DNA from 3 places in the Streptomyces sp. DT224 genome. Region 2 is predicted to be linked to each of the others. Evidence: riboswitches for the same ligand, from Rfam matches in the RefSeq annotation. Region 2 holds a riboswitch; each other region holds the start of a gene.

Region 1 (10,436 bases), on a different contig from region 2:
GCCGCCTCGGCCACGTCCTTCCGCAACGCTTCGTTGGCCGACAGCTCGGGCGCGTACACCTCGGGGAACCCGCCCCCGATGACCACGCCCCGGGTCCCCGGCGGCAACGCCTCGTCCCGCAGCGGATCAAAGGCCACGACGTCGGCCCCCGCGGCGGCGAGCAACTCGGTGTTCTCCGCGTACGAGAAGGTGAAAGCGGCCCCACCGGCGACGGCGACGAGGGGGCGCCCGTCCGTCCGCCCCTCAGGCATGCCTTCCGGCGCCACCGCCTCATCGGCGGACCACCCCCCACCGGGCAACGCGGGCGCGGACCGGGCCAGCGCCAGCAACCCCTCCAGGTCGCACCCAGCGGCCACCTGCCCCGCCATCGCCGCGACAGCGGCCACCGCGTCGGACCGCCGCTCCGCCACCGGCACCAGCCCCAGATGCCGCGACGGCACAGCAACCCCCTCCACCCGCCGGAGCACCCCCAGCACCGGCACCCCCGACTCCTCCAACGCCTCCCGCAACAGCGCCTCGTGCCGGTCGGACCCCACCTTGTTCAGGATCACCCCGCCGATCCGCACCTCCGCGTCCCAGGACGCGAACCCGTGCACCAGCGCCGCCACCGACCGCGACTGCGAGGACGCGTCCACGACGAGCACCACCGGCGCCCGCAGCAGCTTCGCCACATGCGCGGTGGACGCCAGCTCGCCGAGCCCCGAGGCGCCGTCGTACAGCCCCATCACGCCCTCGACGACGGCCAGCCCGCACCCCCGCGCGCCGTGCGCGAACAGCGGAGCGATCAGCTCGGGCCCGGACATGTACGCGTCGAGGTTGCGTCCGGGGCGCCCCGTCGCGAGCGTGTGGAAGCCGGGGTCGATGTAGTCGGGGCCCACCTTGTGCCCGGACACGGCGAGCCCGCGCGCGGCGAACGCGGCCATCAGCCCGGTGGCGACGGTGGTCTTGCCGCTCCCGGACGAGGGCGCGGCGACGACCAGGCGGGGGATGTTCACCACTCGATGCCCCTCTGGCCCTTCTGCCCGGCGTCCATCGGGTGCTTGACCTTCGACATCTCCGTGACCAGGTCCGCCGCCTCCAGCAGCGCGGCGGGCGCGTTGCGGCCGGTGATCACCACGTGCTGCGTGCCGGGGCGGTCGCGCAGCACCGAGACGACCTCGTCGGTGTCGATCCACCCCCAGTGCAGGGGATAGGCGAACTCGTCCAGCACGTACAGCCGGTACGTCTCGGCGGCCAGGTCGCGCTTGACCTGCTCCCAGCCCTCGCGGGCCTTCGCCTCGTTGTCCGTCTGGTCGTCGCGCTGGACCCAGGACCAGCCCTCGCCCATCTTGTGCCAGGCGACGGAACCGCCCTCGCCGCTCGCGCCGAGTACCTTCAGGGCGTTCTCCTCGCCGACCTTCCACTTCGCCGACTTGACGAACTGGAAGACCCCGATGGGCCACCCCTGGTTCCAGGCGCGCAGCGCGAGCCCGAAGGCCGCGGTCGACTTCCCCTTGCCGATGCCGGTGTGCACCATCAGCAGCGGCCGGTTGCGCCGCTGCCGGGTGGTGAGTCCGTCGTCCGGCACGCTCTCCGGCTGTCCCTGCGGCATTACGCGACCCTCCTGTCGGTGTGCCCGCGGCCCGCGCCCCGGACGTCCTTGACCAGCCCGGCGATCGACTCGGCGCGCAGCTCGTCCAGCGTGACGGCGGTGCCGCCCAGCCGGGCCGCGAGATCCGCCGCGAGCCCCAGCCGTACCGGACCCGCCTCGCAGTCCACGACGACCGACGCCGTGCCCTCGGCCGCGTGCAGCCGGGCGGCCCGCGCGGCCAGCGCCACCGGGTCCGGCCCGCCGGTCGCCCGCCCGTCCGTCACCACGACCAGCAGGGGCCGCCGGGACGGGTCGCGCAGCCGCTCCACCCGCAGCACGTCGTGCGCCTTCAGCAGCCCGGCGGCCACCGGGGTGCGCCCGCCCGTCGGCAGCGATGCGAGCCGGGCCGCCGCCGCGTCCACCGACGAGGTCGGCGGCAGCGCCACCTCCGCGCCCCGGCCCCGGAAGGTGACGAGACCGACCTTGTCGCGCCGCTGGTAGGCGTCCATCAGCAGGGACAGCACCGCGCCCTTCACGGCGCCCATGCGCTGCCGGGCGGCCATCGACCCGGAGGCGTCCACGACGAACAGCACGAGGTTGCCCTCGCGCCCCTCCCGCGTCGCCTGCCGCAGGTCGTCCCGCCGCACCACGAGCCCCCGGCCGGACCGGCCCCGTGCCCGCTGGTGCGGGGCGGCGGCCAGGACCGTCGCCGCCAGATGCAGCTTCGTCAGCGCGCCCTCGGGCCGCCGCGCGCCCGTCGTCCGCCCGTGCTCGGTGCGCGCCCGGGACCGCCGCCCCGCCGCGCCCTCGCCGAGACCGGGCACGCTCAGCATCTTCGTACGGAACGGCTCACCGGCCCGTACGGGCTGCTGCTCGCCGCCCTGCCCGGGCAAGGGGACCCCGGGCGTGTCGTCCGCCCCGTCGGCGGGCGCGGGCGGCGTGTCGGGCCCGTCCCCCTGGGGCGGAAGGCCCCCGCCGCCCCCGCCGCCACCAGGCCCGTCCGGCTCCGGCTCGTCGTCCCCGCCGCCGTTCTGCTCCAGCGTGTCGTCCAGTTTGTCCTCGTCGAGGCCCGGCGCGTCGAAGGGATTCCGCCTGCGCCGGTGGGGGAGCGCGAGCAGCGCCGCCTGCCGGACGTCCTCGGCACCTACGTCGGTGCGCCCCGCCCACGCGGCCAGCGCGGTCGCGGTCCTGGCCATGACGATGTCCGCGCGCATCCCGTCGACCTCGAAGGCCGCGCAGGTCGCCGCGATCTGCCGCAACGCCTTGTCGCCGAGCACCACGTCGGGCAACAGCGCCCGCGCGGCCGTGATCCGGTCCCGCAACTCCGCTTCCTCGCCGGCCCAGCGCGCCGCGAAGGCCGCCGGGTCGTCCTCGTAGGCGAGCCGCCGCCGCACCACCTCCACCCGCTGGTCCGTCTCCCGGGACGCCGCGACCTCGACGGTCAGCCCGAACCGGTCGAGCAGTTGGGGGCGCAGCTCGCCCTCTTCCGGGTTCATCGTCCCGACGAGCAGGAACCGCGCCGCGTGCCGTACGGAGACGCCCTCGCGCTCCACGTACGAGGCCCCCATGGCCGCGGCGTCCAGCAAGAGGTCGACCAGATGGTCGTGGAGGAGGTTGACCTCGTCCACGTACAGGATTCCGCGGTGCGCGTCCGCGAGCAGCCCCGGTTCGAAGGCTTTGACGCCCTCCGCGAGGGCCCGTTCGATGTCGAGCGCCCCGACGAGCCGGTCCTCGGAGGCGCCGACCGGCAGCTCCACGGTCCGCGCCGCCCGCGACACGCCGGAGACGTCCTCGTGCGGGCCGTCCGGACACGCCGGATCGGGCGCGGCGGGGTCGCACGAGAAGCGGCACCCCGGCACGACGGGGACCTCCGGCATCAGCGCGGCCAGCGCGCGTACGGCGGTCGACTTGGCGGTGCCCTTCTCGCCGCGGACCAGGACCCCGCCCACGGCCGGGCTGACCGCGTTGAGCAGCAGCCCGAGCCGCAGGTCGTCCTGGCCGACGATGGCGGTGAAGGGGTAAGGCGTACTCACAGGGCCTCCTTGACGGGGGTGGCGGGCGCTCCCGGCGGGATGAACGGCAGACCGGACGGCGCGCCCGACTCGATGAGCCGCCACAGCGCGTCGGTGTCCGCGTGTTCCTCGATCAGGTCGCCGAGGCGGTCGAGCTGTTCCTCGCGCAGGCCGGCGAAGCAGGTGTCGGGCGCGGGCACGAAGCGGCGGCCGGTGAGCCGGGCGACCTCGGCCAGGAAGAGGCGGCGGAAGGCGTCGCTCTCCAGCGAACCGTGCCAGTGGGTGCCCCAGACGGCACCGGACCGGCAGCCGTCCAGCGGGGTGCCCCGGCCGTCCGTCAGGAACGGCTCCCCGCCGCCCACTTCGGCGACGCCGTGATGGATCTCGTACCCCTCGACGGGCGCGCCGAGCGCCTGGCCGGACGGCCGGGCGAGGGTCTTCTCGCGGTCGAAGCGGACGCGCACGGGCAGCAGGCCGAGCGCGTCGACCCGCCCGGCGCGCGACTCGACCTCGTCCTCGATGTGCTCCCCGAGGATCTGGTAGCCGCCGCAGATGCCGAGCACCGGCCGGCCCTCGGCGGCGCGCCGCCGCAGCGCGTCGGCGAGCCCGCGTTCGCGCAGCCAGGCGAGCGCCTTCACGGTGCCCCGGGTGCCCGGCACGATGACGAGGTCGGCGTCGGCCAGCTCCTCGGCCCGGTCCACGAACCGCACGACGACGCCCGGTTCGGCGGCCAGCGCGTCCACGTCCGTGAAGTTCGACATCAGCGGGATGGCGCACACGGCGACGCGCAGGACGTCCTCGCCGTGCGGCGGGGCGACCGCCGACTCGCGTACGGTGCCGCGCAGCGACACCCGCAGGCCGTCCTCCTCGTCGATGCCGAGCCCGTGAGCGAAGGGCAGCACCCCGTATGCGGGACGGCCCGTCAGGTCGCGCAGCATGTCCAGGCCCGGTTCCAGCAGCGAGACGTCGCCCCGGAACTTGTTGACCAGATACCCCGCGATCAGCTCCTGGTCCTCGGGCGCGAGCAGCGCGGTCGTGCCGAAGAAGGAGGCGAAGACCCCGCCCCGGTCGATGTCCCCGACCACCACGACCGGAAAGCGCGCGGCCCGGGCGATGCCCATGTTCACGATGTCCGTACGCCGCAGGTTGATCTCGGCGGGTGAGCCGGCGCCCTCGCAGATCACCGCGTCGTACGTGCTCCGCAGCTGCTCCAGGCAGTCCGTGACGGTGGACAGCAGCTGTTCCTGCCGTCCGCCGTGGTAGCCGCGGGCGCTCATCTCGCCGACCGGCCGCCCCATCAGGACGACCTGGCTGGAGCGGTCGCCGCCGGGCTTGAGCAGCACCGGGTTCATCAGGGCGGTCGGTTCGACGCGGGCGGCCTGGGCCTGCATCGCCTGGGCCCGGCCGATCTCGGCGCCCTCGCGGGTGACGAAGGAGTTCAGTGACATGTTCTGCGCCTTGAACGGGGCGACCTTCACCCCCCGGCGCACCAGCCAGCGGCAGATGCCCGCCGTGACGACGCTCTTGCCCGCGTCCGACGTGGTTCCGGCGACCAGCAGTCCGCCGCTCATATCGTTCTCCGTCCTTGAGGTCTCCCGGTCCGTCCCGCGATCCGGCGCGCGACCGCCCCCGCGCCCAGCCGGGCGGCCACGCCGACGCCGAGGGCGAGCACGCCCACCCGGCGCGAGAGCCGCACGGCGCGCTCGATGTCCCCGGTCTCCACGGCACGGCCCGCCTCCCCGTTGAGCACGGGCCGGTGCTCGACGCGCCCCCCGTACGCGAGGGTCCCGCCCAGCCGTACGCCGAGCGCCCCGGCGAACGCCGCCTCCACGGGCCCCGCATTGGGACTCGGGTGCTTCGCGGCATCGGCCCGCCAGGCCCGTACCGCCTCCCGGGGGCGGCCGCCGGAGGCCACGGCGAGCAGGGCGGTGAGCCGGGCTCCGGGCCAGCCGGCGAGGTCGTCCAGCCGGGCGGATGCCCAGCCGTACCGCAGGTAACGGGGCGACTTGTGGCCGACCATCGCGTCGAGCGTGTTGGCGGCGCGGAAGCCGACGAGCCCGGGGACCCCGGCGAGGGCGCCCCAGACGAGGGCGCCGACCACGGCGTCCGAGGTGTTCTCGGCGACGGACTCCACCACGGCACGCGCGATCCCGGGGCCGTCCAGCGCCTGTGGGTCGCGCCCGCACAGGTGGGGCAGCCGCTCCCGGGCCGACTCGATGTCGCCGGCGGCGAGCGCCCCGCCGATGGCCCGGGCCTCGCGCCCCAGCGACGTACCGCCGACGACGAACCAGGTGGCGGCGGCGGTCAGGGCCACGGAGGCGACGGGACGGCGGCGCAGGGCGCGGGCGGCGAGCGCGGCGCTCCCGGCGGCGCCCCCCGCGCAGATCAGGGTGTGCAGGGCGCCCCGGCCGCGATGGTCGCGCCAGAGCCGGTCCTCGACGGCCGCGGCGGCCCGCCCGAAGGCGGCGACCGGGTGCCCCCTGCGGGGGTCACCGAGCAGCAGGTCGGCGATCAGGCCGGCGGTGGCGCCGTACGCGTAGATGCGATCGGCACGCACGGTTCAGCCGACCGCACCCGAGGCTGCCGACAGAGGGCGTGGGGAGAAGGTCGCACGGCAGCCGGGCATGGCGGTATGTCCTCACTCAGGGTCCGCGCCCTGGTTCGACGTGACGGCGACGAGAGTCTCCTGGCTTCCGGATCGGCGGGACCCCGGTCTTCCAGCCCGCTCGCGCGGGCCGTGACGTGCGGTGGGGGACCGCTCCCCGGTGACAGTGGCGGGACCGCGCCGGATTCGCACCGGCTTCCTCTGCTGTCGCCGTAATGGCTCCGGCAGTCCACCACGCCCCGCGAACGCCCGTCAACTCGCCGTTGACCTGCGGCGGCACGGTGGGGGCGGACGCACATCGGGCCGGACGCGCACGAGGTGCGTCCGGCCCGGGGGAGGCGGTGCGTCAGGCGACGATCAGATAGATCCCGTACGCGACCGCCGCCGCGCACAGCCCGAAGCAGACGTACGCCCCGGCGCGCGCCAGCAGGAGCGAGGAGCCCGCCGGACCGCCCCCGGCAGCCGGCTCCGGCTGCTTGGAGAGGCCGACGATGCCGAGCGTGAAGAGGCCCACCAGGGCGACGGTGGTGACGAGGGAGACGCCGAAGACGGTGCCCAGAGCTGCCCAGTCGATGTTCATACGGGGTGTCCTTACCGGAGTACCGGGGTCTGTCAGACCGTGGCGGGTCGGGCCGGATCGGCGGCGACGGGACCGGCGGGCGCCGGAATGGTGGCGGCGAGGTCGTGCGCCTGGGCCGCGGTGGGCGGCGGGCTCACGGCCGCGATGGCCTGGGTGACGACACCCGCGGGCTCGGCCGGGGCGGCGTCCTCGGTGCCGGGCGCGACATCGCCGTGGCCGACGGGCGTGCGGCGCGAGAGCACCCAGATCGCCCCGGAACCGGCGACCAGGAGGGCCGCGACGACCACGACGCCCCAGGTGCCCTGCTTCGTCAGGAACTCCGCACCCGCGCCGACCAGACCGGCCGCCGGCAGGGTCAGGCCCCAGGCGACGAACATCCGGGTGGCGGTGGACCAGCGGACCACACCCCCGGCCCGGCCGAGGCCCGCGCCCATCACGGCCCCGGAGCAGGACTGCGTGGTGGAGAGGGAGAAGCCGAGGTGCGAGGAGGCCAGGATGACGGTGGCCGCGCTGGTCTGGGCGGCGAAGCCCTGCGGGGGCTTCAGTTCGGTCAGGCCGCTGCCCATGGTGCGGATGATGCGCCAGCCGCCGAGGTACGTGCCGAGCGCGATGGCCAGGCCGGCGCTGACGATGACCCAGACCGGCGGGTTGGAGCCGGGGGAGAGGACGCCGCCGGTGACCAGGGCGAGAGTGATGATGCCCATGGTCTTCTGCGCGTCGTTGGTGCCGTGGGCGAGCGAGACGAGCCCGGCCGAGGCGATCTGGCCGGCCCGGTAGCCCTTGGCGGTGGCCTTCTCCTGGGCGTCGTTCCGGATCTTCCCGCCGATCCGGTACGTGAGCCGGGTGGCCAGGAGCGCGGCCACGCCGGCCACGATCGGGGCGGCGACGGCGGGCAGCAGCACCTTGGTGACGACGGTGCCCCCGTTGACCGACGACCAGCCGGCGGACATCACCGCGGCGCCGATGAGGCCGCCGAACAGTGCGTGGGAGGAGCTGGACGGGAGCCCGACCAGCCAGGTCAGAAGATTCCACAGGATGGCGCCGACGAGCGCCGCGAAGATGACCTCGGTTCTGAGGCCGTCCTCGTTGACGATCCCGCCGGAGATCGTCTTGGCGACCTCCACGGACAGGAACGCGCCGACCAGATTCAGAACGGCGGACATCGCGACCGCCGTCTTGGGTTTGAGTGCGCCGGTCGAGATGGTCGTGGCCATCGCGTTGGCGGTGTCGTGGAAACCGTTCGTGAAATCGAACACTAGAGCTGTCACGATCACTATCGCGAGCAGCAGCGTGATGTGTTCCATTTACCCAGGCAATCGTTCGACGTCATTGGCACGTGGAACGTAGGCAACTTGAGTGAACGGAAGATGAACTGAGCAGGACGCTGCGGTGACCCCCGGAGCGGTGGCCGGGCGGCGCCCGGGGCGGGGCCGGAAAGGATCTTCGTATGAGTGACCGAGAGCACGACGCGATCGCCCGGGGATGGGAGGCGGTCGTCGCCGCGGCGCGCCGCACGGCGGCCGAGGGCCTGGTCGTCGGAACCTCCGGAAACGTCTCGCTGCGGATCGGCGACACGGTGCTGGTCACCCCCAGCGCAGTGGCGTACGACCAGCTGGGCCCCGAGGACCTGACCGGCGTCGATCCGGAAGGCAACCAGACCTTCGGGACACTCGCTCCCACCAGCGAACTTCCCCTCCACCTCGCCGTCTACCGGAACACTGACGCGAAGGCCGTCGTGCACACCCACGCGGTCCACGCCACGGCCGTCTCCACCCTGGTCACGGAGGTCCCCCCGGTCCACTACGCCGCCGCGATGCTCGGCGGCACGGTCCGCGTCGCCCCCTACGCCCGGTACGGCACCCCCGAACTGGCCGCGAACATGCTCACCGCCCTGCGCGACCGCACCGGCTGCCTGCTCGCCAACCACGGCACCGTCACGTACGGCGCCACCCTCGACGAGGCGTACGACCGCACCGCCCAGCTCGAATGGCTCTGCCACGTCTGGCTCACCGCGAGCGCCGTACCCGGCCGTACCCCGGCCCTGCTCTCGGAGGACCAGCTGGGCGAGGTCCGGGAGGCGCTCAAGGGGTACGGGCAACAAGGCCGAGGCGGCGCCGGACGGCGTTGAAGCGACACGGGCGGTACCGGACGGCCCTGCCCACTGGCATCGCGCCGCCCCGGCCACGACACTGTGGGGGTGCGCCCGGTTACCGCGACGGCAGCGGCCGTCACCACACTCATCGGCGCCGGCGCGGCAGCGGTCGCGGCCGGCCGGTTCGCGGGCGACGTCGCCCTCAGGACGCCGCCCGGACGACCGCTCCCCGCCGACCGCGAACTCACCGTCCACGCGACGGCCGCCGGGCAGGTCACCCTGACCCGGTCCCTCACCTCGCTGCGCCCCGGCACGTACGGGCTGGCCGGCAAGGACGTCCACGCCGTCGTCGGCCCCGTGCTCGACCGCGCCCACCAGGCCGCCGACACCGTCGTGCGCCGGCTGGAACGCGTCGACCACGGCGTCCTCGCCCCCGGCGACAAGGTCCGGCTCACGCCCCAGGTGTACAGCGGCGACCCCGGCAGCGCGCTCGGCCTGGCCTTCCGGGAGGTGCGGATCCCCGGCGAGCTGGGCGAACTGCCCGCCTGGCACGTCCCGGCGCCCCGCCGCACCTGGGTCATCACCGTGCACGGCATCGGCGCCACCCGCGAGCACCCCCTCAACCTCCTGGAGTTCCTGCACGGCCGGCAGCTGCCCGTGCTCGACCTCGCCTACCGCGGCGACCCGGGCGCCCCCCGCTCCCCGGACGGGCTCGGCCACCTCGGCGAGTCCGAGTGGCGCGACCTGGACGCGGCGATCCGCTTCGCCGTTCGCAACGGCGCCGAGCAGGTCATCCTGTACGGCTGGTCCACCGGCGCGTCCATGGCGCTGCACGCCTGCGCGGGCTCCGCGCTCCGCGACAGGATCACCGGCCTCGTCCTCGACTCGCCCGTCCTGGACTGGACCGACACCCTGCGCGGCCTCGCCGCGGCACGCGGGGTCCCCGGCGCGCTGCTGCCCCTGGCCGTGCGCGCCGCCCAGGGGCAGACCGGACTGCACGGCACCGGACTCCTGGACACCTCGGTCCCGGTGACCCTGCACGTCCCCACGCTCGTCTTCCACGGTCCCGACGACACCCTGGCCCCCTGGATCCACTCCCGCCGGCTCGCCGCCGCCCGCCCCGACCTCGTCTCCCTGCACACCGTGGACCGCGCTCCGCATGCGGCGATGTGGAACGCCGACCCGGCCCACTACGAGGAGACCCTGCGCCGCTTCCTCACGCCCCTGATGTGAGGTGATGCGCCGGTTCGGCCGATTGGTCCCGGCCGGTGCGCGCCCCGTCAACGCCGGTGACCCGGGTTCCGTTTGGGCTTTCGGGCCGTCAGGGGCAAGACTGCTCCCGTGACGTCCCGTACCCCGCGCGACTCCAGGCTGCGTCTTGTCCGCCCGCGACCCCTCGCCACCGCCCGAAGGGCCGTGACCACTCGGCGCACCAGGCCCGCGCCGCGCCCGCCCGAGGGCACCCCGCCCCGGGCGGAGCTGGCCCGCCAGGCCAGGACGGTCCTCGCCGACGCCGTACGGATCGCCCGCTGGGCGGCCGACGGGGCGGCCCCCGGCACCACACCCCCGGCCACCCT
Region 2 (10,436 bases):
CCCTTCTGCTGCTCGGCCTCGACGGCCTTGCGCACCTCGTCCATGTCCAGCTTCCTGGCCTGGCCGATCACGTCCTCCAGAGCCGCCTCCGGCAGTGCGCCGGGCTGCGCGAAGACCGCCACGTTGTCCCGCACGATCATCAGCGTGGGGATCGACCGGATCTCGAAGGCCGCCGCCAGCTCCTGCTGCGCCTCCGTGTCGACCTTCGCGAAGACCAGGTCCGTGTGGCGCTCGGACGCCGCGTCGTACACCGGGGCGAACTGCCGGCACGGGCCGCACCAGGAAGCCCAGAAGTCGATCAGGACGAACTCGTTGTCGCTGACGACCTGGTCGAAGTTTTCCTTGGTGAGCTCTACGGTGCTCATGCGTTGCTCCCTCTTCCTGTGCCCGTATGAGACGTGTCCGGGTCAACGGTGCCCGATCTCGTGCTATTCCGTGCCTGCCCATGTGGCCGACGCCCACACCCCCCGCCAGAATGAGCCGCATGACACATGGAGCGGAGCCCGTCGAGTACGACGTCGTGGTCATCGGAGCAGGTCCGGTGGGTGAGAACGTGGCGGACCGGGCCCGGGCCGCCGGGCTGACCACCGCGGTGGTCGAGTCGGAGCTGATCGGCGGTGAGTGCTCCTACTGGGCGTGCATGCCGAGCAAGGCGCTCCTGCGACCCGTGGTCGCCCGCGCCGACGCCCGCCGCGTCCCCGGCCTGAGCGGCGCCGTCCAGGGACCGCTGGACGCCGCCGCCGTCCTCGCCCACCGCGACGAGTACGCCTCGCACTGGAAGGACGACGGGCAGGTCGCCTGGCTCGACGGGATCGGGGCCGACATCTTCCGCGGCCACGGCCGGCTGACCGGCGTCAAGCAGGTCACCGTCACCGCGCCCGACGGCACGGAGCACCGGCTCACCGCCCGGCACGCCGTCGCCGTCTGCACGGGCAGCAGGGCCGTGGTCCCCGGCCTGCCCGGCATCGAGGAAGCCCGCCCCTGGACCAGCCGCGAGGCGACGAGCGCCAAGGCGGTCCCCGGCCGGCTCGTCGTGGTGGGCGGGGGAGTCGTCGGCGTCGAGATGGCCACCGTGTGGAACGCGCTCGGCGCGGAGGTCACCATGCTCGTGCGCGGCCAGGGGCTGCTGCCCCGGATGGAGCCGTTCGCCGGCGAGCTGGTCGCCGAGGCGCTCACCGGGGCCGGCGCGGACATCCGTACCGGAGTCTCGGCCACCGCCGTACGCCGCCCGGACGGCGAAGGACCGGTCACCGTGGAACTCGACAACGGCGAGAGCGTCGAGGCCGACGAGGTCCTCTTCGCCACCGGTCGCGCCCCGCGCACCGACGGCCTGGGCCTGGAGACGGTCGGCCTGGAACCCGGCTCCTGGCTCACCGTCGACGACACCTGCCGGGTCGAGGGCACGGACTGGCTCTACGCGGCCGGCGACGTCAACCACCGCGCGCTCCTGACCCACCAGGGCAAGTACCAGGCACGCATCACGGGCGACGCGATCGGGGCCCGCGCGCAGGGCAGGCCACTGGACACCGCCCGCTGGGGCGCCCACGCGGCGACCGCCGACCACGGGGCTGTCCCGCAGGTCGTCTTCACCGACCCGGAGGCCGCCTCGGTGGGCCTCTCCCTGGCCGAGGCGGAACAGGCCGGCCACCGCGTCCGCGCCGTTGACTACGACCTCGCCTCCGTGGCCGGGTCGGGCCTGTACGCGGACGGCTACCGGGGCCGTGCCCGCATGGTGGTGGACCTCGACCGCGAAGTCCTGCTGGGTGTCACCTTCGTCGGCCCCGGCATCGGCGAACTGCTCCACTCGGCGACCATGGCGGTCGCGGGCGAGATCCCCGTCGACCGGTTGTGGCACGTGGTCCCCTCCTACCCGACGATCAGCGAGGTGTGGCTGAGGCTGCTGGAGACGTACCGGGGGTAGCCGGGCCCGGCGGGGCGAGCGGCCGCCCCACGCGCAGGTTCCAGCGCCCCGGCCGGCCGCTCAGCTCCGTCAGCGTGAGCGGGGCGACGTCGAGGCGCCAGAACGCCGGTGGCGGCAGCGCGAGCGCGTGGACCACGGTCGCACGCACCAAGGACGGTTCGGCGACGGCCAGCACCCGGCCGGCACCGCTCAGCGAGTCGAGCCAGGCCCCCGCCCGCGCGCACAGGCCGAGCAGCGACTCGCCGCCGTGCGGGGCGGCCGAGGGGTCGGCCAGCCAGGCGGCCACTTCCGCCGGCTCGCGCGTGCTCACCTCGTCCAGCCGGGCACCCGTCCAGCGGCCCAACTCCCAATCACGAAGCGCGGGTTCGCCCATCGAGCGCAGGCCCAGTGCCGCCGCCGTACGGGCGCACCGCTGGGACGGGCCGTGCACCGCCCGGTCCGCGTCCGGGACGTGTGGTGCGGCCAGTCGTGCCGTACGCACACCCGACACGTCGAGCGTGGCGTCACCGGCGAACCGGGCCTCACGCAACGCCGCGTTCATTGCCGGTGAGATCAGCATCACCCGTACCGTCATACCCGCCCTCAACTCCCGGAACACAGGCCCCGCGGCCCAGCACACCATGGCATCCGGGTCCCACCGGCCGCTTGCAGGGGGCATGGCGGAGCCCGGTGCCCAGGCGGTATGGTCGCGACGACATGACGAGGGTGTGACGGAAGTCCGGTGAGAATCCGGCACGGTCGCGCCACTGTGTACCCGCGCACGCGGGAAGTCAGACCCAGCACCCTCGTCTCAGGCACCACGAACGGGACGCGTGTTCCCACAGGAGGTTCTGCCATGGCACAGAGTGCTGCCCCCGCAACCGGCGCACCCGCCATCACCCCCATCTCCCTGAAGGCCATTGCTCCTTGGGCGGTCTTCTTCGGCATCCTCATGCTGGTCCTGCTCTACTTCGTCGGCGCCGAACAGGGGGCCACGGCCCTCATCTCGGGCGAAGGCGTCCACGAGTGGGTCCACGACGGCCGTCACCTGCTCGGTTTCCCCTGCCACTGACCGCCCCACCGGCTGATCCAGGGGAATCCCTCATGAACTCCATATCTGTCAGAGCCCTGTTGATCCGCGGCATGCTCGCCGGACTGGCCGCGGGGGCGCTCGCGCTGCTCGTCGCCTACTTCCTCGGCGAGTCCAGGGTCGACGCGGCCATCGCCATCGAAGAGGCCGCGCACAGCGCCCACGGCCACCACCACGGCGCCGGCGAGGAACTCGTCAGCAGGGGCGTGCAGTCCACCGCCGGCCTGGCCACCGGGGTGCTCGTCTTCGGCGTCGCGGCCGGCGGCATCGCCGCGCTCGTCTTCTGCTATGCGCTGGGCAGGATGGGCCGGTTCGGCCCCAGGGTCACGGCCGCGCTGATCTCGGGCGCCGCGCTGCTCAGCGTGTACGTCGTGCCGTTCCTGAAGTACCCGGCCAACCCGCCGGCCGTCGGCAACCCCGACACCATCGGCGAACGCACCGCGCTGTTCTTCCTGATGGTCGCCCTCAGCGTGCTGCTCGCGGTCGCCGCCGTCATCGCCGGCAGGCGGCTGGCACGCCGCCTGGGCAACTGGAACGCGACGGTCGCGGCGGCGGCCGGCTACGTCCTGCTGATCGCCCTCGCCTATGTGTTCCTGCCCTCGTTCAACGAGGTCGGCACGGACTTCCCGGCCACGCTGCTGTGGCAGTTCCGGCTGGCCACGCTCGCGGTGCAGGCCACGCTGTGGACCGCGTTCGGCCTGCTCTTCGGCCACCTCACCGAACGGCTGCTGGTGCCGAGGGCCGACGCGCTCGCGGACGGCCGGACGAACCGGACGGCCGCCGCCGTGGGCTGACGGCCGCCGTGGACGAGGCGACGGGCGGAGCCCGCCGGGTGGGTCACCGGCAGGCTCCGCCCGTCCTACGCCGCCCACTCGACCAGGTAGTACGTGAGCGAGGCGTCCTCGCCCACGAGGCGCATCCCGGCCGCCGCCATGACCCGCTGCGAGGGGATGTTGCCCGTGTCGGCGTCCCCGCGCACCCGGGCGACGCCCTGTCCCCGCGCGAACCGGAGCAGCGCCCGCAGCGCCTCGGAGGCATAGCCCCGTCCGCGCGCCGACTCCACGAGCCCGTACCCGATCGTGACGCCGCCCCGCTCGTCCGGCGCCCCGTGGAAGCCGATGCCGCCGATGACCACACCATCGGCCCGGAGCCGTATCTCGTACGAGCAGAACGGGGTGGGGTCGCCGGTGTCCGCGCAGGTCGTGAGGAAGCGCGAGGCGGCGCCCCGCTCGCCGGGGGAGGGGTAGCCGGGAGCCCAGCGCGCCCCGGCCGGCGGCGAACCCGCGGCGACGTGCTCGGCGTCGGCGGGGCTCATGGGGTGCAGGAACAGGCGCGGCGTCTCAAGGTCGTTCATGGTCCTGTGGAGTATCACGTGGCCGCCGTTCCCGGCACCTGGAATATGGCGGGTGCCGGGACGCGCTCACGCCGGCCCGAGGTCACCGGACAGCGCTGCCGCCAGCCGCAGCTGTGTGTCCGCCTCGGCCTGCCGCCCCTGGCGCTCCAGGGTCCGGCCGAGCATCAGGCGGGCGTAGTGCTCCACCGGATCGCGCTCCAGAACCGCGCGAAGCTCCGTCTCGGCCCGCCCGAGGCTCGCCGAGTGGTAGTAGGCGCGGGCCAGCAGCAGCCGGGGCGCGACCTGCTCCGGGACCTCCGCGACGAGGCCGTCCAGGATGCGTGCCGCGGTCGTGTACTCCTTCGCGTCGAAGAAGAATCCCGCGCGCTCCCAGCGCTCGGCGGCGGTTCCGAACTCGTAGTAGCTGTCGCTCATGTCGTCTCCTCGGCCGGGCGGGTGTCCGATCCGCACAACACCGATAGGTGGTTTAACATTCCACTAATCATCCGGCGTGGGTGCCACCCGCCCCCGCCCGCAGCGGAATAGGTTGAGCGCCATGAGCAATCTCGATCGCCAGGCCGTCCCCACCGTCTGCGGGGGCCGGGGTTTCGTCGTCGCGGAGCCCGTACGCGAACTGCTGGCCCCGCGCACGGTGCGGCTCGGCGAGTCCACCGAGGTCCGCAGGCTGCTGCCCAACCTGGGCCGCCGGATGGTCGGTGCCTGGGCCTTCGTGGACCACTACGGCCCCGACGACATCGCCGACGAACCCGGGATGCAGGTGCCGCCGCACCCCCACATGGGCCTCCAGACCGTCAGCTGGCTGCACGAGGGCGAGGTCCTGCACCGCGACAGCCTCGGCAGCCTCCAGACGATCCGCCCGCGCGAACTCGGCCTCATGACCTCCGGCCGCGCGATCAGCCACTCCGAGGAGAGCCCCAAGCCGCACGCCGCCCTGCTCCACGGTGCCCAGCTCTGGGTGGCGCTCCCGGACGCGCACCGCTTCGCGGATCCCCACTTCCAGCACCACAGCGACCTGCCCGCGGTCACCGCCCCCGGCCTCACGGCCACGGTGATCCTGGGCGACCTCGACGGCGCCACCTCGCCCGGCACCGCGTACACCCCGATCGTGGGCGCCGACCTCTCGCTGACCCGAGGCGCGCGGGCCCGGCTCCCCCTGGACCCCGACTTCGAGTACGCCGTGCTCTCGATGTCCGGCGAGGCCGAGGTCGACGGCGTCCCGGTCCTCCCCGGCTCCATGCTCTACCTCGGCTGCGGCCGCACCGAGCTCCCGCTCCGCGCGGAGTCCGACGCGGGCCTGATGCTCCTGGGCGGCGAACCGTTCGAGGAGGAGCTGATCATGTGGTGGAACTTCGTGGGCAGGACCCAGGACGAGATCGCCCGGGCCCGGGAGGACTGGATGGGCGGCGACCGGTTCGGGGCCGTACACGGCTACGACGGGCCGCCCATTCCGGCGCCGGCGCTGCCGGACGTGGGACTGAAGCCGCGGGGGCGGGTGCGCTGAGCTGCGATTCCTCCGAGGGCTGTCGCAGCCTTCCCGGGGCGCGTCCGCGGATCAAGGCGTACAAGCTTGCCGAGACCGCCACTCGGGGGCGTGGGACTTCCGTGAGCACCGCCGCCGTGCGCCGGCTGGCGTGGGAGGGCAATCCCTGGGCCATGGGCCCGCGACCGCAGTGGTCCGTCTCCTGGCCGCCTGGGATAGGAGATCTGGGGCTCCGGCGTCACGGGATCATCGGGTGCGTCGGTGCGCCGATTCGGGCGGCGGCCGCGTCCCAGGCGGCGCTGTTGCCTTGAGGGGTGTAGTGCCGCAGGTGCTGGGTGCGGGCGACGAGGCGGCGCATGTCGGGAAGGCCGCCCACCAGGCCGGCGGCTCGGGCTTGGACGAGGATATTGCCGAGTGCGGTGGCTTCGCTGGGGCCGGCGACGACGGGCAGGCCGGTGGCGTCGGCGGTGAGTTGGCAGAGCAGTTCGTTGCGTGATCCGCCGCCGACGAGGTGGATGCGGGTGATGTCGCGGCCGGCGAGCTCGGCGGCCTGGCGCAGGGCGCGGCGGTGTGCGAGGGCCAGGCTTTCCAGAATGCAGCGGACGATGGCGCCCTGTGTGGCGGGGATGGGTTGTCCGGTGCGGGCGCAGTATGCGCGGATGCGGGTGGGCATGTCGCCGGGGGCGAGGAACTCCGGGGCGTCGGGGTCGAGGACCGCGGCGAACGGTTGAGCCTCCGCGGCTTCGGTGAGCAGCGTGGGGATGTGGGTGGGGAGGCCCTCCTTGTCCCACGTGCGCCGGCATTCTTCCAGGAGCCACATGCCCATGATGTTGCGCAGGTAGCGCACGGTGCCGTCGATGCCGCGTTCGTTGGTGAAGTTCGCCGCTCGGGAGGCGGCGCTGAGGACGGGGGCGTCGAGTTCGAGGCCGGCCAAGGACCACGTTCCGCAGGAGATGTACGCGAAGCCGGTTTCGGTGGCGGGTACGGCGACGACTGCGGAGGCGGTGTCGTGGGAGGCGACCGTAGTCACCGGCGTATGCGAGGGGAGTCCGGTGCAGGCGGCTACGTGGGGGAGGAGGGTACCCGCCGCGTCTCCGGGCCTGCGCAGGGGCGGGAAGAGGCCCGGGTCGAGGGAGAGCCGCTTCATGAGGTGGTGGGACCAGGTGCCGGTTCGGGCGTCGAAGAGACCGGTGGTGGAGGCGTTGGTCTCCTCGGCACCCAACGATCCGGTCAGCCAGTGGATCAGGAGATCCGGGATGAGCAGCAGGGTGCGGGCGGCGTCCCTTTGAACGGCTCCCGTGCCGGCCGCGAGCTGGAAGACCGTGTTGAAGGGGAGGTGCTGGAGGCCCGTGATGCTGTACAGCGTCTCGGCGGAGACTTCTGCCCAGACGCCCGGGGCGATGCCCTCGGTACGCGAGTCGCGGTAGTGGAAGGGGTTGCCGAGGAGGGCGTTGTCGCTGCCCAGGAGGCCGTAGTCCACGGCCCAGGTGTCGACACCGATGGAGGCGACGCCGCCGGAGCGGGCGCATTCACGCAGTCCGTCGAGGATCTCTTGGAACAGGGCCAGGACGTTCCAGTGCAGGCCGTCCGGCAGCCGCACGGGGGTATTGCCGAAGCGGTGCACTTCGGTGAGGTCGAGACGGTCCGGGCCCACACGGCCGACGATCACCCGTCCGCTGGTGGCGCCGAGATCGACCGCGGCGAACGCGGAGGGCGGGGGAGTGCTGGTCACGGGGTGCATACCTCTGCGGTGCGGGCGGCTCATCGGGAAGTTGGGGAATGGCGGACCGGCGGCGCCGTGCCGGGCCTGGTGTCAGGGCCGGGCCTCGGCCGGCATCGTGCCGCCGGTCCGCGGTGCACCGGGGCGGGTGCGTCAGTCACCCGCCCCAGGCGATCGAGGGTGCTCAGCGGAGGAAGGCCGCAGCGACACCGGCGTCGACGGGGATGTGCAGGCCGGTGGTGTGGGTGAGGTCACCGCCTGTGAGGGCGAACACCGCGTTCGCGACGTGCTCGGGCAGGACCTCCTGCTTCAGCAGCGTGCGCCGGGCGTAGAACTCACCGAGCTCGTCCTCCTCGATGCCGTACGTCGCGGCGCGCTGCGCCCCCCATCCCGCGGCGAAGATGCCCGAACCGCGGACGACGCCGTCGGGGTTGACGCCGTTGACGCGGATGCCGTGCTCGCCGAGTTCGGCGGCGAGAAGGCGGACCTGGTGGGCCTGGTCGGCCTTGGTGGCGGAATAGGCGATGTTGTTCGGTCCGGCGAAGACGGCGTTCTTGGAGGCGATGTACACGATGTCGCCGCCCAGGCCCTGCTCGATCATGACTCCGGCGGCCGCGCGGGAGACGAGGAAGGACCCCCGGGCCATGATGTCGTGCTGGAGGTCCCAGTCCTTCGCGGTCGTGGCCAGCAGCGGCTTCGAGATCGAGATCCCGGCGTTGTTGACCACGAGATCGACCCCCCCGAACGCGAGAACGGCCGCACGGAACGCGGCGCTGATCTGCTCCTCGGAGGTGACGTCCACGGTGACCGCGACGGCCTTGTCCGGGCCGCCCAGCTCCTCGGCCACGGCAGCGGCGTTCTCGCCGTTCAGGTCGGCGACGACCACGCAGGCGCCCTCGGCGACCAGCCGGTGCGCGATGGCCTTGCCGATGCCCGAGCCCGCACCCGTCACCAGCGCCACACGCGTCGCCAAGGGCTTCGGCTTCGGCATCCGCCGCAGCTTGGCCTCCTCCAGGTCCCAGTACTCGATGCGGAACTTCTCCGCTTCATCGATGGGGGCGTAGGAGGAGACGGCCTCGGCGCCGCGCATGACGTTGATCGCGTTGAGGTAGAACTCGCCCGCCACCCGCGCGGTCTGCTTGTCCTTGCCGTACGAGAACATCCCGACGCCCGGCACCAGCACGATCGCGGGGTCCGCGCCGCGCATGGCCGGCGAGTCGGGGGTGGCATGCCGGGCGTAGTAGGCGGCGTACTCCTCGCGGTACTCGGCATGCAGTTCCTTCAGCCGGGCCACGGCCTCATCCAGCGGGGCCGCAGGCGGCAGGTCCAGGACGAGCGGGCGGACCTTGGTGCGCAGGAAGTGGTCCGGGCACGAGGTGCCCAGAGCGGCGAGACGCGGGTGCTGGTCGTGCGCGAGGAAGTCGAGGACGACGTCGGTGTCCGTGAAGTGGCCGACCTGCGGCCGGTCCTGCGAGGCCAGGGAACGGATGACAGGCGCGAGCGCGGCGGCCCGTGCCTGACGCTCCACGGCCTCCAGCGCCCCGTAGCCGGCCAGCGGAACGCCGAACGGCTGCTCCTTGCCGTGATCCGCGAGGAAGGCCTCCGCCGTGCGGATCATCCACAGCGCGTTGGCCTCGCACTCCTCGGCGCCGGCACCCCACGCGGTGATCCCGTGCCCGCCCAGGACCACGCCGACGGCCTCGGGGTGGGCATCCTTGATCGCCGCGATGTCCAGGCCGAGCTGGAACCCGGGACGCCGCCACGGCACCCAGGCCACCTTCCCCCCGTAGCACTGTGCCGTCAGCTTCTCCCCGTCCGAGGCGCAGGCGAGCGCGATGCCGGAGTCCGGGTGGAGGTGATCCACGTGAGCGGCATCCACCAAACCGTGCATCGCGGTGTCGATGGATGGCGCCGCTCCGCCCTTCCCGTGCAGGCAGAAGTCGAAGGCGGCGACCATCTCGTCCTCGCGCTCCACTCCCGCATACACGTCCCTCAGGGCCCGCAGCCGGTCGAGCCGCAGGACGGCGAGACCGTCCTCGGTGAGGGTGCCGAGGTCGCCCCCGGACCCCTTGACCCACATCAGCTCGGTGTCCGAGCCGGTGACGGGGTCGGGGACGGTGCCCTTGGCGGATGCGTTGCCGCCCGCGTAGTTGGTGTTGCGCGGGTCGGAGCCCAGCCGCTGCGCACGGTCGAGGAGGGCGGCGACTTCGGGGTGGGTGGCCATGGAGATCGGTCCTTCAGATGCGAAGTGTGCGGAGGAGGAAGAGGAGAGGGCGCCTGCTGGGCGCGAAAACAGATCGGAGGGCCGGCGCGCTCAGGCGCCCCAGCCGGCCTGCTGTCCGCCCACGCGCGCGGATGCGACCCGCTCCTGCCATCCGGAAGCGGCATACGCGGTGACCGGGTCGGGATGCAGCCCCTGTTCCTCCCGCACCTCCCGCAGCAGAGGGCGGACGTCGGTGTTGTAGGCATCCATCAGCACGGCATTCGCGGCGAGGACGTCACCGGAGAGCTGCGCGGCGGCGAGCGCGTCGAGGTCGACGAGCAGAGCCTTGGCGGTGGCCTCCTGGACATTCATCACGGACCGAATGACAGCAGGGATCTTGGCCTCGATGTTGTGGCATTGGTCGAGCATGAAGGCCACGTTCCCGGAGGCGTCCAGACCGCCGTTCTTGGAGACCTCGTGCATGATTCGGAACAACTGGAAGGGGTCGGCGGACCCGACCATCAAGTCGTCGTCGGCATAGAAGCGCGAGTTGAAGTCGAAGCCGCCGAGCTTCCCCTCGCGGAGGAGGAAGGCAACGATGAACTCGATGTTGGTGCCCGGGGCGTGGTGGCCGGTGTCCACGACGACCTGCGCCTTGGAGCCCAGTTGGAGGCAGTGGGCGTAGGACG
Region 3 (10,436 bases), on a different contig from region 2:
TGCGGTATCTGACCCCCTCGGCGGGGCCCGTCGGGCACTCGGTCAGGCCGCCTCGCCGACCGCCGACGGGCCCCGGAAGGTGCGCCGGTACGCCTGCGGTGTGGTGTCCAGGGCCCGTACGAACTGATGGCGCAGGGCCGCCGCCGTCCCGAAGCCGGTCCGGTCGGCGATGGTGTCGACGGTTTCGTCGGATGTCTCCAGCAGGTGCTGGGCCAGCAGGACGCGCTGGCGCAGCAGCCAGCGGTACGGGGTGGTCCCGGTCTCCTGCTGGAAGCGGCGGGCGAAGGTGCGCGGCGACATGTGCGCCCGGTCGGCGAGCTGTTCGACGGTCATCTCGCGGTCGAGGTGGCGCTCCATCCAGGCCAGCGTGTCGCCCACCGTGTCGCACCGGGTGCGCGGCAGCGGGCGCTGGATGTACTGCGCCTGCCCGCCGTCCCGGTGCGGCGGCACCACCATGCGGCGGGCGATGGTGTTGGCGGCGGCCGGTCCGTACGCCTGGCGGACCAGGTGCAGACAGGCGTCGATCCCCGCCGCCGTCCCCGCCGACGTGGTGACCGGCCCGTCCTCCACGTACAGCACGTCCGGCTCGACGACGGCCTTGGGGAAGCGGCGGGCCAGGTCGTCGGCGTGCCGCCAGTGCGTGGTGCAGCGGCGGCCGTCCAGCAGCCCGGCCGCGCCCAGGAGGTACGCCCCCGAGCAGACGCTGAGCACCCGGGCGCCCCGCTCCACGGCCCGGCGCAGGGCGACCAGGACCTCCTCGGGGAACTCGCGCTCCCCGAAGCGGCTGCCGGCCGGTACGGCGATGAGGTCGGCCTCCTCCAGCCGGTCGAGGCCGTAGGGGGTGCGGATGGTGAAACCGGCGTGGGTCCGCAGCTGGGGCCCCTCGGCGGAGACCACGGCGAAATCGTGCACCGGCAGGCCCTCGTCGCTGCGGTCGAGGCCGAACACCTCGCAGAGCACGCCGAGTTCGAAGGGATGGACATCGTCGAGCATCAGGGCGGCGACATTGTTCAGCATGGAACCAGTGTGGCAGTAATTCGATGCTGTGTGACAGTCCTGCCACTGCCGCCGTTCCTCCGGAACGAGGACAGTAGAGGCATGAACACATTCCAGAACATCCTCGGCATTTCCGTCCTTTTCGCCCTCGTCCTGCTGCCCGCGCTGGTCGGCATGGCCCGCGAGCGCCGCATCGACCGCGAGCTGCGCGAAGCGGAACAGGACCGGAGCACCCGCCCACCGCAAAGCGCGGACGCCGCGCGGCCGGTGGGGGCCGCACGGCGTCCGTACGTCAGAAGCTGGGCGAGGATCTAGGCTAAAAGTCGTCGTCGAAGGCGACCGTGCCCTCCACGGCCACCTGGTACGCCGAGGGGCGGCGCTCGAAGAAGTTCGTGAGCTCCTGGACGCCCTGGAGCTCCATGAACGAGAACGGGTTCTGCGATCCGTACACCGCCGGGAAGCCGAGCCGGGTGAGCCGCTGGTCGGCGACGCACTCCAGGTACGCGCGCATCGACTCGGTGTTCATGCCGGGCAGCCCCTCGCCGCACAGGTCGCGGCCGAACTGCAGCTCCGCCTCGACGGCCTCCTTCAGCATGTCGGTGACCTGCTGCTGGAGGGCGTCGTCGAAGAGGTCCGGCTCCTCCTTGCGGACCGTGTCCACGACCTCGAACGCGAAGTTCATGTGCATCGTCTCGTCGCGGAAGACCCAGTTGGTCCCCGTGGCGAGACCGTGCAGCAGCCCGCGCGAGCGGAACCAGTACACGTACGCGAAGGCGCCGTAGAAGAAAAGCCCCTCGATGCACGCGGCGAAGCAGACCAGGTTCAGCAGGAAGCGGCGGCGGTCGGCCTTCGACTCCAGCCGGTCGATCTTCTCCACCGAGTCCATCCACCGGAAGCAGAACTGCGCCTTCTCGCGGATGGACGGGATGTTCTCCACGGCCGCGAACGCCGCCGCGCGGTCGTCCGGGTCGGGCAGGTAGGTGTCGAGCAGCGTCAGATAGAACTGGACGTGCACGGCCTCCTCGAACAGCTGCCGCGACAGATACAGCCGCGCCTCGGGGGAGTTGATGTGCTTGTACAGCGTCAGCACCAGGTTGTTGGCGACGATCGAGTCACCGGTCGCGAAGAACGCGACGAGGCGCCCGATCAGGTGCTGCTCGGCGGGCGTCATCCTGGCGAGGTCCGCCACGTCCGAGTGGAGGTCGACCTCCTCCACGTGCCAGGTGTTCTTGATCGCGTCCCGGTAGCGCTCGTAGAAGTCCGGGTAGCGCATGGGCCGCAGGGTGAGCTCGAAGCCCGGGTCCAGCAGGTTCTTCTCGGTGGGGGTGGTGCTCATTACTGGCATGCCTCGCAGGACTCGGGGTTCTCCAGGGAACAGGCGATCGCGTCCGCGTCGGGAGCCTGCGCCTGCTGTACGGGGATGGGGGCGGCGGTCGACGCGGCCCCGGACGCGGCACGGGCGATCCGGGTCGCCGGACGCGACCGCAGGTAGTACGTCGTCTTCAGGCCCTGCTTCCAGGCGTACGCGTACATCGAGGAGAGCTTGCCGATGGTCGGCGTCTCCAGGAACAGGTTGAGCGACTGGCTCTGGTCGAGGAAGGGCGTACGGGCCGCCGCCATGTCGATCAGGCCGCGCTGCGGGATCTCCCACGCCGTGCGGTACAGCGCCCGCACGTCCGCCGGGACCCAGGCGAAGCCCTGCACCGAGCCGTTCGACTCCCGCAGCGCCTCACGCGTCCGCGCGTCCCACACGCCGAGCCGCTTCAGCTCGTCCACCAGATATCCGTTGACCTGGAGGAACTCACCGCTCAGGGTCTCCCGCTTGAAGAGGTTGGAGACCTGGGGCTCGATGCACTCGTAGACCCCCGCGATCGAGGCGATCGTCGCGGTCGGGGCGATCGCCAGGAGCAGCGAGTTGCGCATCCCGGTCTTCGCGATCCGGGCCCGCAGCGCCTCCCAGCGCTCCGGCCAGTTCAGCTCCACGGCGTAGTGGTCCGGGTGCAGCACCCCGCGCGCGGCCCGGGTCTCCGACCAGGCGGGCAGCGGGCCCGACCGCTCCGCGAGGTCGCAGGACGCCTCGTAGGCGGCGAGCATGACGCGCTCGGAGATCCGGGTCGAGAGCGCCCGGGCCTCGGGCGAGTCGAAGGGCAGCCGCAGCTGGAAGAAGACGTCCTGGAGACCCATGGCGCCCAGGCCCACCGGCCGCCAGCGGGCGTTGGACCGGCCGGCCTGCTCGGTCGGGTAGAAGTTGATGTCCACGACCCGGTCGAGGAAGGTCACCGCGGTCCGCACGGTGGCGTCCAGCCGCTCCCAGTCCATCGAGGAGCCCTTGACGAACGCGCCGAGGTTGACCGAGCCGAGGTTGCAGACGGCCGTCTCGCCGTCGTCGGTGACCTCCAGGATCTCGGTGCACAGGTTCGAGGAGTGCACCACCCTGCCCGGCTCGGCGGTCTGGTTCGCCGTGCGGTTGGAGGCGTCCTTGAACGTCATCCAGCCCTGGCCGGTCTGCGCCAGGGTCCGCATCATCCGGCCGTACAGCTCGCGGGCCGGCATGGTCTTGCGGGCCAGGCCCTTCGCCTCGGCCGCCCGGTACGCGGCGTCGAACGCGTCGCCCCACAGGTCCACGAGCTCGGGCACGTCGGCCGGGGAGAACAGCGACCAGGCGGTGTCCGCGTCCACGCGGCGCATGAACTCGTCCGGGATCCAGTGCGCCAGGTTCAGGTTGTGCGTGCGCCGCTGGTCCTCGCCCGTGTTGTCGCGGAGCTCCAGGAACTCCTCGATGTCCGCGTGCCAGGTCTCCAGGTAGACCGCGGCGGCGCCCTTGCGCCGGCCGCCCTGGTTCACGGCCGCGACGGAGGCGTCGAGCGTCTTGAGGAACGGCACGATGCCGTTGGAGTGCCCGTTGGTGCCCCGGATCAGGGAGCCCCGGGCGCGGACGCGGGAGTACGAGAGGCCGATGCCGCCCGCGTGCTTCGAGAGGCGGGCCACCTGGTGGTAGCGGTCGTAGATCGAGTCCAGCTCGTCCAGCGGCGAGTCGAGCAGGTAGCAGGACGACATCTGCGGGTGGCGGGTGCCGGAGTTGAAGAGCGTCGGCGAGGACGGCAGGTAGTCCAGCCGGCTCATCAGCCCGTACAGCGCGGCGACCTCGTCCAGCGCGCGCCCGGAGGTGTCCTCGGCGAGCCCGGAGGCGACCCGGAGCATGAAGTGCTGGGGGGTCTCGATGACCTGGCGGGTGATCGGGTGGCGCAGCAGGTAGCGGCTGTGCAGGGTGCGCAGTCCGAAGTAGCCGAAGCGGTCGTCGGCCCCGTCGGCGAGGGACCGCTCGACCAGGGCGTCCAGCGCCCCCGCGTGCAGCGTCACGAACTCGGCGGTCCGGTCCGCGATCAGGCCCTCGCGGTGGCCCACGGCGACGGACGCGGAGAACGAGGTGGCGCCCTGGCCCGCGGCCTCGTCCGCGATGGTCCGGGTGAGCAGGCGGGCGGCGAGCCGGGAGTAGGCGGGGTCCTCGGCGATGAGGCCCGCCGCGGCCTCGGTGGCCAGCGAGCGCAGCTCGGCCTCGTCCGACCGGGCGTTGCGGCCGCGCAGGGCGGCGGCGGCGACGCGTCCGGGGTCGGTGTCGGGCAGATCGGCGGTGAGGTCGGTCAGGGTCCGCAGCAGTGCGGTGCCCGGTCCGTCGCTCGCGGGTCCGGTGGCTTCGGACTCGGCCGTCTTCGGCGCTGAGGCCGGATCGGCTGGCGCGATGGTCACGTGGTGCTCTCCCTCGCTCGGCTCCGGTCCGGCGGGGAGCGCGGGGGCAGCCGGGCAGGAGGGGGCCCGGGCGGGGCGGCACTCCGTGCGGCGTCCACCGGCCCATCCCACGAGGCCCGGACGTCAGGGCATCCGGTTCGGTCGAGCCGGATGCGCTGTCGGCAGGTCCTCGGACTCCACGGATGCGCGAACGCGCACCGCATACACCGTTGCGGGACAGTTCCGGATTCACACCGGATTCCCCTGCGGCGACAGCGAGCATGAGCATACATGTGGGGGCCGCCCTGCCGGACGGCCCCCACATGTTGTGTCGCGTGCGGTAAAGGTGTGCGGTCAGTGACCGCCCGGCGCCCCCGCCGTGGCCGGCGGCAGCTTCTCCTGGACACCCGGGTCGCCCACGTCCCCGGTGTAGTCGCCCGGGGAGGTCTCGTCGGTGCCTACGGGCGCCTTCACGGCGTTCAGGACGAAGGTGAGGACGACGACGACCACGACGTTCAGCACGAAGGCGGTGAGGCCGATGTAGCCGATCTCGCCGAGGCCCGGGATCTCCTTGGAGGACCCGCCGAAGTGCTTCTGCGTCGGGCTGGCGACCCCGTACGCGGCAGCCGTCCCGTAGATCATGCCGGCCGCCCAGCCGGCGATCAGCGCCCAGCGGTGGAACCACCGGGTGAACAGTCCGCCCACCAGCGCCGGCATCGTCTGGAGGATCCAGATCCCGCCCAGCAGCTGGAAGTTGATCGCGACGGTCTTGTCCATGGTGAGGACGAAGGCGAGCGCGCCGACCTTGACCAGCAGCGAGACCAGCTTGGAGACCTTGGTCTCCTGCTCGGGCGTCGCGTCCGGCTTCAGGAAGTCCTTGTAGATGTTGCGCGTGAACAGGTTCGCCGCGGCGATGGACATGATCGCGGCCGGCACCAGGGCGCCGATGCCGATCGCGGCGAACGCCACCCCCGCGAACCAGTCGGGGAACATGTTCTCGAACAGCTGCGGGATGGCGAGCTGGCCGTTGTCCACCTTCACGCCGGCGGCGATCGCCATGAAGCCGAGCAGCGCGAGCAGGCCCAGCATCAGCGAGTACAGCGGCAGGATGGTGGTGTTGCGGCGGATCACCTCACGACTGCGGCTGGAGAGCGTCGCCGTGATCGAGTGCGGGTACATGAACAGCGCGAGCGCGGACCCGAGCGCCAGCGTGGCGTAACCCCACTGGCCGGCCGCAGCGGGCGCGAGACCGCCCGCGCCCGCCTTGGTGAACTTGTCCTGGGCGGAGGCGAAGATGTCGTCGAAGCCGCCCAGCTTGATCGGGATGTAGATGATCGCCACGGCGATGACCAGGTAGATCAGCCCGTCCTTGACGAACGCGATCAGCGCGGGCGCCCGCAGTCCCGAGGAGTAGGTGTACGCGGCGAGCACCGCGAACGCGATCAGCAGCGGCAGGTCCTTGACGAACCAGTTGGTGTTCTCGCCGCCGCCGACGCCCATCACGTCCAGCACCGCCTGGATGCCGACGAGTTGGAGCGCGATGTACGGCATGGTGGCGAGGATGCCGGTGACCGCGACGGCCAGCGAAAGACCCTTCGAGCCGAACCGGCCGCGGACGAAGTCCGAGGTGGTGACGTACCCGTGCTTGTGCGAGACCGACCACAGGCGGGGCAGGAACGTGAAGATCAGCGGGTACACCAGGATGGTGTACGGCACCGCGAAGAAGCCGGACGCGCCGGCCGCGTAGATCGCCGCGGGCACGGCGACGAAGGTGTACGCGGTGTAGAGGTCGCCGCCGAGCAGGAACCAGGTGACCCAGGTGCCGAACGACCGTCCGCCCAGGCCCCATTCGTCCAGGGTGGCCTCGTTCTCGGCCCTGCGCCAGCGGGCGGCCAGGAAGCCCATGACCGTGACGGCCAGGAAGAAGAAGATGAAGACGCCGAGCGCGATGCCGTTCACACCGTCCTTCATGCGGACGCACCCCCCTTGCGGGCGCGCTGGTCACGCTGCCACAGCTTGTACGCGATCATCGTGAGCGCGGTGGAGATCAGTACCCAGAGCATCTGGTACCAGTAGAAGAACGGGATGCCGATGAAGGTCGGGTCGATCTTCGCGTACGAACTCACCCAGAGCATCGCCACGAACGGCGCGATGAGGCACAGGGCGATGACCACCCGCATCGGTGTGACGGTGGGTGGCTTTCCTTCTGGTTCTTCCGGCATGGCGGCGACTCCGTCCCCTCGCTGATCACCTGTAATGCGCAGGAAATCTAGGCGAGGGACCAGGCCACCGTCACCCCCCGTCCGCATTGCGGTCCGGCAACGGTCTTCACGGACCGGTCGGATGGCCCCAATGGCGGCAAACGTCCGAGGGCTGGTCCGGGCCGAGCCCTGCCGGGGAGCGCCGAACGGCCCCCGGAGGCGGGTCCGGGGGCCGTTCGGGGCACGTGCGTACGAGGGGTCAGTCCAGCGGCCGCTTCAGGCGGGCCACGAACTTGTAGCGGTCGCCGCGGTAGACGGAGCGCACCCACTCGACCGGCTCGCCCCGCTCGTCCAGCGAGTGCCGGGAGAGCATCAGCATCGGCAGGCCCACGTCGGTGCCGAGCAGCCCGGCCTCGCGCGGGGTGGCCAGGGAGGTCTCGATGGTCTCCTCGGCCTCGGCCAGCCGGACGTCGTACACCTCGGAGAGCGCGGTGTAGAGCGAGGTGTACTTGACCAGTGAACGGCGCAGTGCGGGAAAGCGCTTGGCGGAGAGGTGCGTGGTCTCGATGGCCATCGGCTCACCGCTCGCCAGGCGCAGGCGCTCGATGCGCAGGACCCGGCCGCCGGCGCTGATGTCGAGCAGCCCGGCGAGCGTGTCGTCGGCGGTGACGTAGCCGATGTCCAGGAGCTGCGAGGTCGGTTCGAGCCCCTGGGCGCGCATGTCCTCGGTGTACGAGGTGAGTTGCAGGGCCTGGGAGACCTTCGGCTTGGCGACGAAGGTGCCCTTGCCCTGGATGCGTTCCAGCCGGCCCTCGACGACCAGTTCCTGGAGCGCCTGGCGCACGGTGGTGCGCGAGGTGTCGAACTCGGCGGCCAGGGTCCGTTCCGGGGGCACGGGGGTGCCCGGCGGCATGGTGTCCGTCATGTCGAGGAGGTGGCGCTTCAGCCGGTAGTACTTCGGTACGCGCGCGGTGCGCGTCCCGGCGCCCGCACCCGTCTCGTTCTCCGAACTGCCCCCGTCGGCGCCCATGGCCCGCCTTCCCGACTGCTGCGTTGCTGCCGTCACCGGCTCCTCCGTCTGTCGCGGCTCACATGGTGGCACGGTCCGGTCACGGCTCGTCGCCCTCCCTCAGGTGTCGGTCGTATAACGGACGCGAGTGCACTTCTTATACACCCTTGACACCCCTAAAGGTCTAGGCCAAGCTCCCGGTACTGGTCTAAACCATTAAAGACCAGGTCCCAGCCCCAGAGGTACTCGTCGACGTTTTCGCGCGGTGGGGAGGGGGTTGCAGCATCCCTGAGGAGGGTGGCGTGAAGCGCAAGCTCATCGCGGCGATCGGCGTCGCGGGCATGTTGGTTTCCATCGCGGCGTGTGGTTCGGACGACAAGACGTCCTCGAAGGACCCGAAGGACCGCAAGGAAGACCTGACTGTCTGGCTCATGGGCGAGGCCCAGTCGACCTGGCCCGAACTGGTCAAGGACGTCAACGCCCAGTTCAAGAAGAAGTACCCGAACGTCAACGTCAAGATCCAGTACCAGGGCTGGGCGGACAAGGTCAAGAAGCTCGACACCTCCCTCGGTGGCGACAAGTTCCCGGACGTTGTCGAACTCGGCAACACCGAGACCATGCAGTACATCCTCAACGGCGCGCTCGGCGAGATCGACACCTCGAAGTACGAGAACTCGGACACCTGGATCAAGGGTCTGAAGGACACCTGCTCCTACGAGGGCAAGATCTACTGCGTTCCTTACTACGCCTCCGCCCGCCTGGCGGTCTACAACAAGGACATGCTGAAGGCCGGCACCGGCAGCGACGTCCTTCCGCAGACCGAGGACGACTTCCTCAAGGCCATGGACAAGGTCCAGGCCCAGCTCGCGAAGAAGGACAAGCGCGCCTCGTCCCTGTACTACCCGGGCCGTTACTGGTACGCCGCGATGTCCTACGTCGCAGCCGAGGGCGGCCAGATCGCCAAGTACGACGAGGGCTCGAAGGAGTGGAAGGCCACCCTCTCCACCCCCGAGGCGCAGAAGGGCATCCAGCACTTCGTCGACCTGGTCAAGAAGTACAACAAGGCCGACCAGACGAAGGACGAGCAGGACCACGCCAACGTCATGGCCAACGAGAAGGCCGCGGTCATCTACGGCCAGGCGTGGGAGGCCGGCAGCGTCACCACGGGTGACAACGGCAACCCGAAGCTCGACGGCAAGATCGCCACGGCCGGTATGCCCGGCCCGAACGGCAAGGCGCTCCCGTCCTTCATCGGCGGCTCCGACCTCGCCACCATCTCCAAGTCCAAGGTCCAGGACCTCGGCCAGGAGTGGATCTCCCTCTTCACCAACGCGAAGTCCATGGACGTCCTCGCGTCGAAGAACATCCTCCCGAACAACGAGAAGCAGCTTGAGCCGCTGAAGGCCAAGCCCGAGACGGCCGCCATCGCCAACGCGGTGCCGGACGCCTGGTTCACGCCGATCGCGCCGGGCTGGGCCTCCATCGAGAAGGAGGAGATTCTGGAGAACATGCTCCTGAAGATCCTCAAGGGCACGTCCGTCGCCGACGCCACCAAGAAGGCGGACAGCGAGATCGACGCACTGATCAACAAGAAGGCGTAAGTCTTCCGATCGCCAGGCGGGGGCCCGGCATCGCGCCGCGGCCCCCGCTCCCTTCAGCTCAAGAACGCCGTGTTATCCGGGGGCTGCCTCGGACCCGCGATGGAAGGTCAGCCACGTGACTGCCGCCGATACCAAGGCCGCCGGGCCACCGGTCCCCGTACCACGTGATCCCAAGGCGGACGGGAGCCCGCTGTCCGATGAGGGCGGCGTCGCTCCCCTGAAGCAGAAGAGGAAGCGGAAGAAGGGGGAGCTGCTGCCCTACTTCCTGATCCTCCCGGCGATCGTGGCGATCGCCGCCGTCTACCTCTACCCGCTCGCCAAGACCGTCATCATGTCCTTCCAGGACATGGGCCGGCGCGAGCTGTGGACCGGTGATCCCGCACCCTGGGTCGGCTTCGACCAGTTCACCAACATCCTCGGTGACTCCGAGTTCTGGTGGGTGACCTTCCGCACCGTCGTCTTCATGACCGTCTGCGTGACGCTGACCATGGGCATCGGCCTTCTCATCGCCCTGCTGATGCGCCGGCTGTCCAACTGGGTGCGGCTCATCCTGACCTTCTGCCTGATCGCCGCCTGGTCGATGCCGCTGATGGTCGCCGCCTCGATCTTCCGGTTCATGGCCGACTCCGACTACGGCCTCATCAACACCCTCATCGCGAAGGTGGTGGGCGAGGACTGGCTCGGCCACAACTGGTACCTCGACCCGGTCCAGGGCTTCGCGATCATCACGCTGCTGGTCGTCTGGGGAGCCATCCCCTTCGTCGTCGTCACGCTGTACGCCGCCCTCACCCAGGTCCCCCAGGAACTGGAGGAGGCCGCCTCGCTCGACGGCGCCACCAGCTTCGGCATCTTCCGCTACGTGACCTGGCCGGTCATCAAGCCGGTCTTCAGCATGGTCTCCAC

The links. A riboswitch is a leader RNA that binds a small molecule or an ion and turns the genes downstream of it on or off. The one in region 2 is predicted to bind cobalamin.
Region 1: another riboswitch for cobalamin. It lies ahead of ACLQ2N_RS18510 (cobalamin biosynthesis protein); the one in region 2 lies ahead of ACLQ2N_RS29010 (CbtB domain-containing protein).
Region 3: another riboswitch for cobalamin. It lies ahead of ACLQ2N_RS00825 (ribonucleoside-diphosphate reductase subunit alpha); the one in region 2 lies ahead of ACLQ2N_RS29010 (CbtB domain-containing protein).

The regions. Positions count from the first base shown of each region.
Region 1 covers NZ_JBNCLI010000007.1:47,305-57,740, reverse strand. Annotated here, with positions in the region: gene ACLQ2N_RS18530 (cobyrinate a,c-diamide synthase) at 1-998, opposite strand, end outside; gene cobO (cob(I)yrinic acid a,c-diamide adenosyltransferase) at 992-1,591, opposite strand; gene ACLQ2N_RS18520 (putative cobaltochelatase) at 1,591-3,603, opposite strand; gene ACLQ2N_RS18515 (cobyric acid synthase) at 3,600-5,153, opposite strand; gene ACLQ2N_RS18510 (cobalamin biosynthesis protein) at 5,150-6,139, opposite strand; cobalamin riboswitch at 6,263-6,388, opposite strand; gene ACLQ2N_RS18505 (hypothetical protein) at 6,534-6,767, opposite strand; gene ACLQ2N_RS18500 (inorganic phosphate transporter) at 6,800-8,071, opposite strand; gene ACLQ2N_RS18495 (class II aldolase/adducin family protein) at 8,215-8,895, shown strand; gene ACLQ2N_RS18490 (alpha/beta hydrolase) at 8,965-10,092, shown strand; gene ACLQ2N_RS18485 (hypothetical protein) at 10,276-10,436, shown strand, end outside.
Region 2 covers NZ_JBNCLI010000012.1:213,753-224,188, forward strand. Annotated here, with positions in the region: gene trxA (thioredoxin) at 1-365, opposite strand, end outside; gene ACLQ2N_RS29000 (dihydrolipoyl dehydrogenase family protein) at 485-1,921, shown strand; gene ACLQ2N_RS29005 (histidine phosphatase family protein) at 1,878-2,495, opposite strand; adenosylcobalamin (AdoCbl) riboswitch at 2,620-2,711, shown strand; gene ACLQ2N_RS29010 (CbtB domain-containing protein) at 2,757-2,972, shown strand; gene ACLQ2N_RS29015 (CbtA family protein) at 3,005-3,784, shown strand; gene ACLQ2N_RS29020 (GNAT family N-acetyltransferase) at 3,850-4,344, opposite strand; gene ACLQ2N_RS29025 (tetratricopeptide repeat protein) at 4,411-4,758, opposite strand; gene ACLQ2N_RS29030 (pirin family protein) at 4,880-5,845, shown strand; gene ACLQ2N_RS29035 (rhamnulokinase) at 6,063-7,565, opposite strand; gene ACLQ2N_RS29040 (bifunctional aldolase/short-chain dehydrogenase) at 7,729-9,768, opposite strand; gene rhaI (L-rhamnose isomerase) at 9,859-10,436, opposite strand, start outside.
Region 3 covers NZ_JBNCLI010000001.1:173,653-184,088, forward strand. Annotated here, with positions in the region: gene ACLQ2N_RS00805 (D-Ala-D-Ala carboxypeptidase family metallohydrolase) at 1-12, shown strand, start outside; gene ACLQ2N_RS00810 (GlxA family transcriptional regulator) at 43-1,017, opposite strand; gene ACLQ2N_RS00815 (hypothetical protein) at 1,099-1,311, shown strand; gene ACLQ2N_RS00820 (ribonucleotide-diphosphate reductase subunit beta) at 1,313-2,332, opposite strand; gene ACLQ2N_RS00825 (ribonucleoside-diphosphate reductase subunit alpha) at 2,332-4,743, opposite strand; cobalamin riboswitch at 4,887-5,011, opposite strand; gene mctP (monocarboxylate uptake permease MctP) at 5,077-6,693, opposite strand; gene ACLQ2N_RS00835 (DUF3311 domain-containing protein) at 6,690-6,944, opposite strand; gene ACLQ2N_RS00840 (GntR family transcriptional regulator) at 7,183-7,953, opposite strand; gene ACLQ2N_RS00845 (extracellular solute-binding protein) at 8,235-9,533, shown strand; gene ACLQ2N_RS00850 (carbohydrate ABC transporter permease) at 9,649-10,436, shown strand, end outside.